Luteolibacter yonseiensis: one gene and its partner. The protein of the gene in region 1 binds, or shares a complex with, the protein of each later gene. Links are inferred from orthologs where the notes say so. Each region holds a gene or a part of one and is shown in the gene's direction. Other genes may lie near its edges.

What was found.
Region 2: the proteins of carA (region 1) and carB are in contact, whole or in part, in a solved structure (PDB 1KEE), measured with the Escherichia coli proteins. The link is inferred for Luteolibacter yonseiensis from one-to-one orthologs.

The regions. Positions count from the first base shown.
Region 1 is NZ_JAENIK010000013.1:111,715-116,867, forward strand. The notes cover bases 2,365-5,153. They hold carA (glutamine-hydrolyzing carbamoyl-phosphate synthase small subunit), read left to right. Parts: upstream 2,365-3,082; coding sequence 3,083-4,225; downstream 4,226-5,153. Other genes in these bases: JIN84_RS20875 (hypothetical protein), read left to right, coding at 2,365-2,542; dtd (D-aminoacyl-tRNA deacylase), read left to right, coding at 2,578-3,030; JIN84_RS20890 (adenylosuccinate synthase), read left to right, coding at 4,299-5,153. In the rest of the region: JIN84_RS20865 (hypothetical protein), read left to right, coding at 1-376; dnaB (replicative DNA helicase), read right to left, coding at 565-2,007; more of JIN84_RS20875, read left to right, coding at 2,129-2,364. UniProt on the Escherichia coli protein: Small subunit of the glutamine-dependent carbamoyl phosphate synthetase (CPSase).
Region 2 is NZ_JAENIK010000004.1:468,651-474,888, reverse strand. What follows is about bases 949-4,822. They hold carB (carbamoyl-phosphate synthase large subunit), read left to right. Parts: upstream 949-1,328; coding sequence 1,329-4,622; downstream 4,623-4,822. Other genes in these bases: JIN84_RS03560 (hypothetical protein), read left to right, coding at 4,732-4,822; menB (1,4-dihydroxy-2-naphthoyl-CoA synthase), read right to left, coding at 949-1,064. Outside these bases: more of menB, read right to left, coding at 249-948; more of JIN84_RS03560, read left to right, coding at 4,823-5,733; JIN84_RS03555 (ABC transporter permease), read right to left, coding at 5,740-6,238. UniProt on the Escherichia coli protein: Large subunit of the glutamine-dependent carbamoyl phosphate synthetase (CPSase).

The DNA.
Region 1 (5,153 bases):
CGAGGCCGACCGGACCGCGTTGAAAAATGGCACGAGCAAGGAAGACCTCCTCCTCACCCGCAAACTGCATTTCCAATACGCCTTGTATCCGATCCGCATCACGGACAAGAAAACAGGTTTCACCTACGAACTCCAAAGTGATCGGAGAACCATCATCGCGAAAAAACCGAATGGCGATCTCATTTGGAAGATCAACCCTTATAAAGATGCGAAACTCGGGCCATACCGTGTGAAACATCCGTTCATCCATTATTTCGGAAGGTCCGCCAACTATTCCAAATTGAAAGGCCCGGTGCTCGCCATCGCATTCACCTCCTCGCAATTTGGTGATATCGACCTCGAATCCGGCAAATTCCATTGGCAGGGTCAGGACTAAAAAAGACACTGGGAGCCTTCGCAACCTGCGAGGGCTCGAGACGACGTTGAAAAATGGTTGATTCGCTGTTTTTGCCAAACCACCGGCGCCGCGCTTCCAGATGCCCACCGATCAGATCGGTGAAGACTGAATCGACAGCGATAGGACATGAGGAGGAACGACCTTCAGCCGACCCGGGTTGACTTCTGTCAACCCTCCTCACGCGCCGGAGCGCCGGTCTCGAAGCGCATGAGTTCCGCTACGAATGTCAGCGGAATATGGCCGGTTTCACCGTTACGGTTTTTCGCCAGAACCAGTTCCGCCTTGCCCGCTTCCGCTTCTTTTTCCTCCGCATCTTCGGCGTAGTAGGCGGTCCGGTAGAGCAGGCCGACCATGTCGGCGTCCTGCTCGATGGAGCCGGATTCCCGGAGGTCGGACATCCGCGGCACGCCGAGGCTCTTGCCGGTCCGGCTTTCCGGACCCCGGTTGAGCTGGGCGAGAATCAGGATGGGGATGCCGAGTTCCTTCGCCAACCCCTTGATGCCTGCGGAAATTTCCGCGATTTCCCGCTCCCGCGAGCCCTCGGCCTGCTTGGTCCGGGACTTCATGAGCTGGAGGTAGTCGATCGCGATGAACTGGATGTCCTCGTCGCGCTTCTTGCGGCGCGCCTTCGCACGGAGTTCGTTGATCGTGATGCCGGGGGTGTCGTCGATGAAAAGCTTCGCCGCGGCGGTCTCGACCGCCGCACGCTGGATCCGCTGCAGGTCTCCTTTCGTGGGAGTGTAGCCACGGGAAAGCTGGCTCATCGCGAACTTCGCACGCGAGAAAATGACCCGCTGCACGATCTGGAACGCGCTCATTTCGCAGGAGAAAACCATGCTCGGCTTCCCCTCCGTGATGCACACGTGCTCCACGATGTTCATCATGAACGACGTCTTGCCCATCGACGGACGGGCCGCGACGACGAACATGTCGCCCGCCTTCATGCCGTTGCACATGCGGTCCAGCTCCTCGAAGCCGGACTTGATGCCCTGCGCGTCCTTTTCCCCGGCGAGCAAGGCCTGGAATTTTTCGATCACCTCGTTGACCGACTGCTTGATGGTTGGAGCCTTGTTCGTCTCCGATCCCTCGCGGATGGCCAGCACCTTCGCCTCCACCGAATCAAGCAGTGCCTCCACCTCATCCGGCGCGTCGTAGGCCTGGGCGATGGCTTCGTTCGAATTCTGGATGATCGCGCGCAGGACGAACTTGTCCTTCACGAACTTCAGGTGGTGGCGGAAATGCCCCGGGCTGGGTGCGTAGGTGTAGAGATCCGTCAACGAGGAAGGGCCGCCCACCCGGTCCAGAAGACCGCGGTCCAGCAACCGTTGCACCAGAGAGACCAGCTCGATCTCATGCCCGGCCTCGAACATTTCGATCAGGAACGTGAAAAGCGTGGAATGCGACGGCAGGTAGAAATGATCCGCCGTCAGCTTCTCCTCGATCGCCACGCCGATGTATTCCTGAGGGTCCTGAAGGATGGAGGACAACAACGACTTCTCAGGCCCCAGCGCGTGCGGCAGCGCGCGTGTCACATCATCCACCGTGGAAGCGCCTTGCTGGAGCTCTGCGGTCTTTCGGAATGCGGGTGCTGGTTTGGTGTCGGCTGCCATGTGCGGGGGGCGACGATGATTCAAATGGGATAAAAAAACGACTGAAAATTCCCTAACTTTTAATCCATGATTGCCACCTTCACCTCTTTTCTCATCCTGTTGTCCATCCAAGGACGACCGAATGAAAACCCTCCTCCACACCCCACTGGGCGAAAATCAGGACGAATCCGTGGCAAACCTGGTCCGGGACTTGTGCGGTATCCGGAACCGGCGCATCAGCGACTATGACGATTACACCCTCTTCAACTTCCTGGAAGTCGTTGTAAAGGAGGACTCAAAAAGCCTTTCTTCGGATCACTTGGCGGCCCCTATGATTCTGGACCAGAAACTGGGAAAGCTGCAGGACCTCGGGATTTATTCGGTCTGCAAGGAACTCAACAACGGGGACACCCTGGAGGCGGAAGCCGGGACAATCTTAGTCAAATTTCTAAAAAAACGGTTCACCGCTCCGGCCTCTTCAGGCAAGTCAGCCGAAGTCAGCGCGCACGATCTCGATGTGAGGATCATCCAACAGAGACGCAGGAACGCCTATTGATCGTAAAAAAATCGCCACACCACCGATTTCAATACATGCGAGCCATCCTCCAGCGCGTCCTCGAAGCTTCCGTAACGGTTGATAACCAGCTCATTTCCTCCATCGGTCCCGGCCTTCTGATCCTGCTCGGAGTGGAGGAGGGTGACACGGCCGAGGACGTGAGCTGGCTCAGCGGCAAGGTCGCCCGCATGCGGATTTTCTCCGATGAGGAAGGAAAAATGAACCAATCCGTGGCCGATACGGGGGGCGAAATCATCGTCGTGAGCCAGTTCACCCTGCACGCTTCCACAAAAAAGGGAAACCGGCCCTCTTTCCTGAAATCCGCCGCACCCTTGGTCTCCGAGCCGCTTTATGAAAAATTTTGCGAAGCCGTGTCCCGGGAAACCGGCAAGCCCGTGGGCCGGGGAATCTTCGGTGCTGACATGAAAGTCGCCCTGATCAATGACGGACCTGTCACCATTTTTATCGATACCCGCTCCCGGGAATGAGCATTCGCTTGCATCGTCGGAATCGCCTGCCTAGCCTGCCGCCGCCGTGCCGATTACCGCTATTCTAGCCCTTGAAGATGGACGTTGTTTCGAAGGAACTGCCTTCGGAGCCACGGGAACCACCACCGGAGAAATTTGTTTCAACACCTCGATGTCGGGTTACCAGGAGGTGATCACCGATCCGTCGTACCGTGGACAGATCGTCTCGATGACCTACCCACAGATCGGGAACTACGGGATCAACGCGGATGACGCGGAGTCCGCAGGACCCCACATCCGGGCCTTTGTCATCGAAGAACTCTGCGAAGTGCCGTCCAACTGGCGCTCCAGCCAGCCACTTTCCGAGTATCTCGCTGAGCACAAGATCCTTGGGATCGAGGGAATCGACACCCGCGCGTTGACCAAGCACCTCCGTTCACGCGGGGCGATGCGCGCCTGCGTGACGACCGAACTCGATTGCGAGGCCGCCATCGCCGCCGCAAAAGCCTCGCCTTCCATGGAAGGTATGGACTACGTGAAGGAAGTCTCCACCCCGGAATCCTACCTCTGGGAAGAGGAATCCCGCGAATGGATGCTGCCGAACGCGATGACCGGCGAAGTCGGGAACTATCGCGACCTCCCACCGGTGCGCCACCGCATCGTGGCATTCGATTTCGGCTTGAAATACAACATCCTCCGCCGCCTACGCCAGGCAGGTTTCGAAGTGGAGGTTGTCAGCTCAACCACCACCGCCAGCGAGGTTCTGGCGAAAAATCCGGATGGTGTTTTCCTCTCAAACGGACCGGGCGACCCGTCCGCCCTCGGCTACATCCACGAGGAGTTGAAACAGCTCATCGGAAAAAAACCGATTTTCGGCATCTGCCTTGGAAACCAATTGCTCGCCCACGCCTTTGGGGGAAACACCTTCAAACTCAAGTTCGGCCATCGCGGCGGAAACCAGCCGGTGAAAGATCTCCGTTCCGGAAAAATTTCCATCACCTCGCAGAACCACGGTTTCGCGGTCGATCCGGACTCCCTGCCGGACGATGTGGAAGTCACCCACGTGAACCTGAATGACGGCACAGTGGAAGGCATGCGTCACAAGACCCTCCCTGTTTTCAGCGTGCAATACCACCCCGAAGCCGCTCCAGGCCCGAACGACGCGAGTTATTTCTTCGAGGAATTCGCCGAGCTGATCGAAAGCACGAAGCAATAAACCCCGGATCCCGGACAAAGAGCGGAACACCCGTATCTGCCCCGGATTTCATATTTCAGATTCAAATTTTCAAATGAACACTATCATTGTTGGCCTCCAGTGGGGCGATGAGGGCAAAGGCAAGGTCGTCGATTATCTCACGGAGGACGCCGATGTCGTCGTGCGCGGCCAAGGCGGAAACAACGCCGGCCACACGGTCATCGCCAAGGGGACCAAATACGTGCTCCACCTCCTGCCTTCCGGCATTCTTTGGGACTCGAAGAAGAACATCATCGGAAACGGCGTGGTCATCGATCCCGTCGGACTCGTCCAGGAAATCCAACGCATCGAGAGCCAGGGAATCTCCATCACTCCGGAAAAACTGCTCATTTCAGACCGCGCCCACGTCGTGCTGCCATTCCACAAGGAACTCGACGCCGCCCGCGAAGCCGCTCTCGGCGACCAGAAGATCGGCACCACCAGGCGTGGCATCGGCCCGACCTATGCGGACAAGGTGAACCGCTGCGGCCTGCGCGTCGCGGATTTCCTTGATCGGGAGTTCACCGAGCAACAGATCACCCGCCGCGTCGCCGAAGCCAACGAGGTGCTCGCGCGTTACGATCTGACGATCTTCAAGGCGGAGGAGGTCATCGAGGAGGTTTACACGGCGTTCGAAAGACTCCGTCCGCACGTCACCAATACGATTCCCCTTCTCCACTCCTCGTGGAAAGCCGGAGAGTCCATCCTGTTTGAAGGAGCCCAAGGCACCCTGCTGGATATCGACTTCGGCACCTATCCCTTCGTCACCTCGTCCAATACCACGTCCGGCGGCTCCTGCACCGGCACCGGACTGCCACCCACGGCCATCCAATCCGTGATCGGCGTTTGCAAGGCCTACACCACCCGCGTCGGTTCCGGTCCTTTCCCGACCGGCGATGAAGGGCTTTCC
Region 2 (6,238 bases), on another replicon or contig:
GAATCAGATCCCGATGATTTGAAGCACCCGCCGGGATTCGTTCCAGCGGGTGATTTTTTTGGATCCGGGTGATGGCTTCGATCGCTGGCTTGCAAGAAGTCCCCTGAATACCTTCCAGTTCATGCCCCGAATTCAGCCCGCAGGGTGGCTTTCATTTTTTCCAGAGAAATTGAGGACGATGGATCGCGACGATGATCCTCCAGTCGTGTTGCGATGAGAACGTTCAAGGAGACTTGGCTGGGCGAGCTTCACGGCACGCGCGGGAATTTCGAGAAATCCGGTTTCCGCTTTTCAATGAACGCCTGTTTTCCTTCGCGGCCTTCCTCGCTCATGTAGTAGAGCAGGGTGGCGTTTCCGGCGAGATCGAGAAGACCCATCTGGCCGTCGCAGTCGGCGTTCAGGGCGGACTTGAGGCAGCGCAGGGCGAGCGGCGAGTGGGCGAGCATCTCGCGGCACCACTGGAGCGTTTCCTTTTCCAGGTCCGCGAGCGGGACCACGGTGTTGACGAGGCCCATGTCGAGCGCCTGTCGGGCGTCGTACTGGCGGCAGAGGTACCAGATTTCGCGGGCCTTCTTCTGGCCGACGATGCGGGCGAGATAGCTGGAACCCAGGCCTCCGTCGAAGGAGCCGACCTTCGGGCCGGTCTGGCCGAAGCGGGCGTTGTCCGCGGCGATGGTGAGATCGCACACGATGTGCAGGACATGTCCGCCGCCGATGGCGAATCCGGCGACCATGGCGACCACCGGTTTCGGCAGGGAGCGGATTTTCTTTTGAAGATCCAGCACGTTGAGGCGGGGAATGCCGTCCTCGCCGATGTAGCCGGCGTGGCCACGGACTTTCTGGTCGCCACCGGAACAGAAGGCCAGGTCTCCGGCACCGGTCAGGATGATGGCGCCGACCTTCGGATCCTCGTGGGCGAGGTCGAAGGCGATGAGCATTTCCTTCACCGTCAGCGGGCGGAAGGCATTGCGGACTTCCGGCCGGTTGATGGTGATCTTCGCAATGCTGCCCTCATCCGTCGTTTCATAACGGATGTCCTCGAATTCGCGCACGGTGGTCCACATGGCGGCGAGCTTGGACGATCCGTCCGCGGGCTGCAACCCGGAGGGTGAGGAAAAGTGCGGATCACGGGATTCCGTGGCCAGCCATGGAGCGGGCTCCCCATACCCCATGGGGACAGATTGGTGCCCAAGCATGCCCGGGGGGGCGTAAAAAATTTATTTAAGGCTTATCTTACCCGCATCCCGCCCTTTACAAGGTGCGAGAACCCTGCCACACACCTCGAAATTTAGCCGCCCGGCGGCGGTTTCCCGAACCTTCTCACGACCATGCCCAAAGACACCTCGATCCGCAAAATCCTCGTCATCGGCTCCGGCCCCATCGTCATCGGCCAGGGCTGCGAATTCGACTATTCCGGTGTGCAGGCTTGCAAGGCATTGAAGGAAGAGGGTTACGAGGTGGTCCTGGTGAATTCGAATCCGGCGACCATCATGACGGATCCGGAGTTCGCCCACCGCACCTACATCGAGCCGATCACGCCGGATGTGGTGGAAAAAATCATCATCCGCGAGAAACCGGACGCCCTGCTGCCGACGCTCGGCGGGCAGACGGCGCTGAACACCTCCATGTCGCTCTTCAAGTCCGGCGTGCTGGAAAAATACGGCGTCCGCATGATCGGTGCGAAGCCGGACGCGATCGACAAGGGCGAAGACCGCCACCTTTTCAAGGAAGCGATGATCAAGATCGGCCTCGACATGCCGCGCTCGGGCATCGCCCACACCATGGACGAGGCGAAGAAGGTGGCCGAGGAAATCGGCACCTTCCCGCTCATCATCCGCCCGGCGTTCACGCTCGGCGGCCAGGGAGGCGGCATCGCCTACAACCGCGAGGAGTATGAGGAGATTATCACCCGCGGGCTGGACCTTTCCCCGGTTTCCGAGGTGCTCATCGACGAATCGCTGCTCGGCTGGAAAGAGTACGAGATGGAGGTCATGCGTGACTGCGCCGACAACTGCGTGGTCATCTGTTCGATCGAAAACCTCGATCCGATGGGCGTCCACACCGGCGACTCCATCACCGTGGCTCCGATCCAGACCCTCACGGACCGCGAGTACCAGATCATGCGTGACGCGTCCTTCGCGGTCATCCGCGAGATCGGCGTGGAGACCGGCGGCTCGAACATCCAGTTCGCCACCGACCCGAAAACCGGCCGCATGATCGTCATCGAGATGAACCCGCGTGTCTCGCGTTCTTCCGCGCTGGCCTCGAAGGCCACGGGATTCCCCATCGCGAAGATCGCCGCCAAGCTCGCCGTCGGCTACACGCTCGACGAACTGCCGAACGACATCACCCGCGAGACACCCGCCTCGTTCGAGCCGACCATCGACTACGTGGTGACGAAGATCCCGCGTTTCACCTTCGAAAAATTCCCGACCGCGAATTCCGTCCTGACGACCTCCATGAAGTCCGTCGGTGAGGCGATGTCCATCGGCCGCACGTTCAAGGAGTCCATGCAGAAGTGCCTGCGCTCTCTGGAGACGGGCCGCTGGGGATTCGGCTTCGACAGCAAGGAGCCTCTGGCTCCGACCAAGGAGGAAATCACCCGCAAGCTCCAGATTCCCAATGCCGAGCGCATTTTCTGGCTGCAAACCGCGTTCGTTCATGGCTGGACCTTGGAAGAAGTCCAGGACGCCACTTCCATCGACCCATGGTTCCTCGGCCACCTCCAGCAGATTGCCAAGGAGGGCATGCAACTCGCCACGCTCGACTTGAAGCGTGCGAAGAAGCTCGGTTTCTCGGACCGCCAGATCGCGAAGGCCCGTGCCCACGCACCCGCCATTCACGACGTTTCCATCCACGGCGAGACCGACCAGCCCGCCGGTGCGCCTCCCCGTCCCGAGCCGGAACCGGCGATGGTGGACATCCCGACCGAAGACACCATCCGCGCCGAGCGCAAGGCGAAGGGAATCATCCCGACCTATCGCCTTGTGGATACCTGTGCGGCGGAATTCGAGGCCTACACCCCTTATTTCTACTCCACCTACGGCGACGAGAACGAAGCCCGCGAGTCGGACAAGAAGAAGATCATCATCCTCGGCGGCGGACCGAACCGCATCGGCCAAGGCATCGAGTTCGACTACTGCTGTGTGCACGCCGCTTTCGCCCTCAAAGAATTGGGTTACGAGACCATCATGGTGAACTCGAACCCCGAGACCGTCTCCACCGACTACGACACCTCGGACAAGCTCTTCTTCGAGCCGCTCACCCTCGAGGACGTGCTGAACATCTGCGATCAGGAAAAACCGCACGGCGTCATCGTCCAGTTCGGCGGCCAGACTCCGCTCAACCTTGCCGCGGACCTCGAACGCCACGGTGTCCCGATCATCGGCACTTCGCCGAAATCCATCGAACAGGCCGAGGACCGCAAATTCTTCTCCGCCCTCCTGGACAAGCTCAATCTCAAACAAGCCGAAGCCGGCACCGCGACCAATGAGGAGGAGGCTCTCGTCATCGCCAACCGCATCGGCTACCCGGTGCTGGTCCGTCCGTCCTTCGTGCTCGGCGGCCGCGGCATGATGATCGTTTATTGCGATTCCGAACTCACCCGCTACATGCGCGAGGCCGTCATCGCCTCGCCGGAGCGCCCTGTGCTGGTGGATCGTTTCCTCGACAACGCCACCGAAGTGGACGTGGACTGCATTTCCGACGGCGAAACCTCCGTGGTCGGCGCGATCATGCAGCACATCGAGCAGGCCGGCATCCACTCCGGCGATTCCGCCTGTGTCATTCCCGCGTTTTCCCTCTCGGACGAAATCAAGGCGGAAATCACCCGCGCGGCCATCGACCTCGCCCGCGAACTCAACGTGCGCGGCCTGATGAACATCCAGTTCGCCGTGAAGGACGAGCAGCTCTACGTCATCGAGGTGAATCCGCGTGCCTCCCGCACCGTGCCATTCGTCTCCAAGGCGACCGGCGTTTCCCTCGCCAAGCTTGCGGCGAAGGTCATGGTCGGTGAGAAACTCGTGGACCTCGGTTACACCGAGACGATCATCCCGCCGCATTTCTCGGTGAAGGAAGCCGTCTTCCCGTGGAACCGTTTCCCCGGCATCGACATCGTCCTTGGCCCGGAAATGAAATCCACCGGCGAGGTGATGGGCATCGATGCCGACTGGGGCATGGCCTACGCCAAGAGCCAGATCTCCGCCTTCAACCCGCTGCCCACCTCGGGCAATGTCTTCCTCTCCGTCTCGGACCGCGACAAGGAGCGCGCCGTCGCGGTCGCCCGCGACCTGGTGGAACTCGGCTACAAGGTCTACAGCACCGGTGGCACCCACACCCGCCTCACCGCCGAAGGCATTCCATGCAGCCGGGTTTACAAGGTTCTCGAGCAGGCCCGTCCGAACGTGATCGACATGATGAAGAACGGCGAGATCCACTTCATCATCAACACCCCGAGCACCCACGAGTCCCGCGCCGACGAGATCCTCATCCGCTCCACCGCCATCGCCCAGAAGATCTCCCACGCGACGAACCTCGCCGCCGCGGAAGCATCCGTGAAAGCCATGCGCTCGCTCAAGGAGAAGGAATTCACGGTGAAGAGCATCCAGGAGTATCACGCTTGAAATCCGCAGGCCGGGGCCCGGGGATGGTGTTATTTTGAAATCGACAGCACTCACCCGGGGCATCCATGATGCAGGCAGCAAGTTGCTTTCTAGCAGCCTGCCGGACGCCATGAAACCCTCCCTCCTCAAGCCTCTCGCCAGTGTCGCGCTGGCGACACTTCTCACCGCAGGTCTTGCGACTGCCGGAACCCGTGTGGCAGCGGCGGACCTGGATGGGGACGGCGTGGCAAATATCAACGACACGGACGTGGATGGCGACGGCATCCCCAACGGAAAAGACCGGAATGTGGATGGTGGTGTCTGCCGCCGTGGTCCGTTCAAGGGGCTTTATGTGGGGGATCGTTTTGCCAACGACTCGCCGCAGGAATTGGACATCGACGGCGATGGCAGGAACGACGACGCCGCAAACGAGAATGACATCGATGGCGACGGTATCAAAAACAAGTTGGATAAAGACCGTGATGGCGACGGGAAAAACGACGCCGTCGACAAGGATGATGACGGTGATGGCATCCCTGACAAAAAGGAACGCCGCCCTGCCACCGAAGGCCTGAAAATCATCATCGGTTCCGGGGTCATTCAGCCACCCCTTGCCGATCTCCCGACGGAAACCGGTGTTACGGACTCAATGGCGATCACGATCGGTTCCATCGACCAATTGTTGGGCGGGAGCGGATGGATCGTGGAACATGTGGGAGTTGAAAAACCAAAAAGGCTCGAGCCCGGATCAGGTGGTTCCGACGCCTTGGAGGTCTCTGCTGATCCTGCTCTCGGTTTGGTTGACAGCGGTGCGGACGCGCTGACGGTCGTTTCCGCAATCGAAGAAGGATCCTTGGGCATGATCACATCGAGCTTTGCAAGAATTGATCCCGAGAAGGCGGGCGAATGGCTGCTGTCACACTTCGAAAGCCTCCCGGGTGACCGTCAGTTTCCAGAAGGTTGGTTTGAAAGTTTGTTGGAAGGCTCACCAGACGAATCCCGGGAACGGTTGGACTTCCTTGAAGCGACGACCGCCGAGAGGCTGTCCCGCCGCGGCGGGCGGGAAACGCGATCCGATATGGAGGCAGAAGAGATCTTATCTGAAAATGATGGATCTCTGGTAAATGAATGATCCGCCCTAAGTCTTGAAATCCCTCGTCTGGAACGACAGCCAGCCGATCATGAAAAGCGTCGTGTTCAGTCCCAACAAGAAGGCGTAGGATTCGATGATCTTCGGCCATGAGAGGTGTTGTTCCATGAGGAAGACCCAGGCGCTCATGCGCCAGGTGACGAAGTAGGCTTCGTAGGGTTTGAAAAACGGGAAACGCTGGAGGATGAAATCCACGAAGAGGATGCTCAGCGTGACGATGGTCGCGGCGGCGGGCTTGATCCTGAAGCAGGAGAACATGAAGGCGATGGACGACAGCGTGATCATGCTGATGCCGATGCCCGCCGCGCCCAGTGAAAGCCTGGCCGCGCCCTCCCACCAGTCCGGATAGGCGGCGAAGACCTTCATCTGGGGCTCCATGACGAAAAGACCGCCCGCCCGTCCGACGGCGGCCACCGCCATTCCGTAACCGGTGATGCCGACGAAGAAGACGAAGGAAAAGGTGTAGATCGCCGTGGCGACATATTTC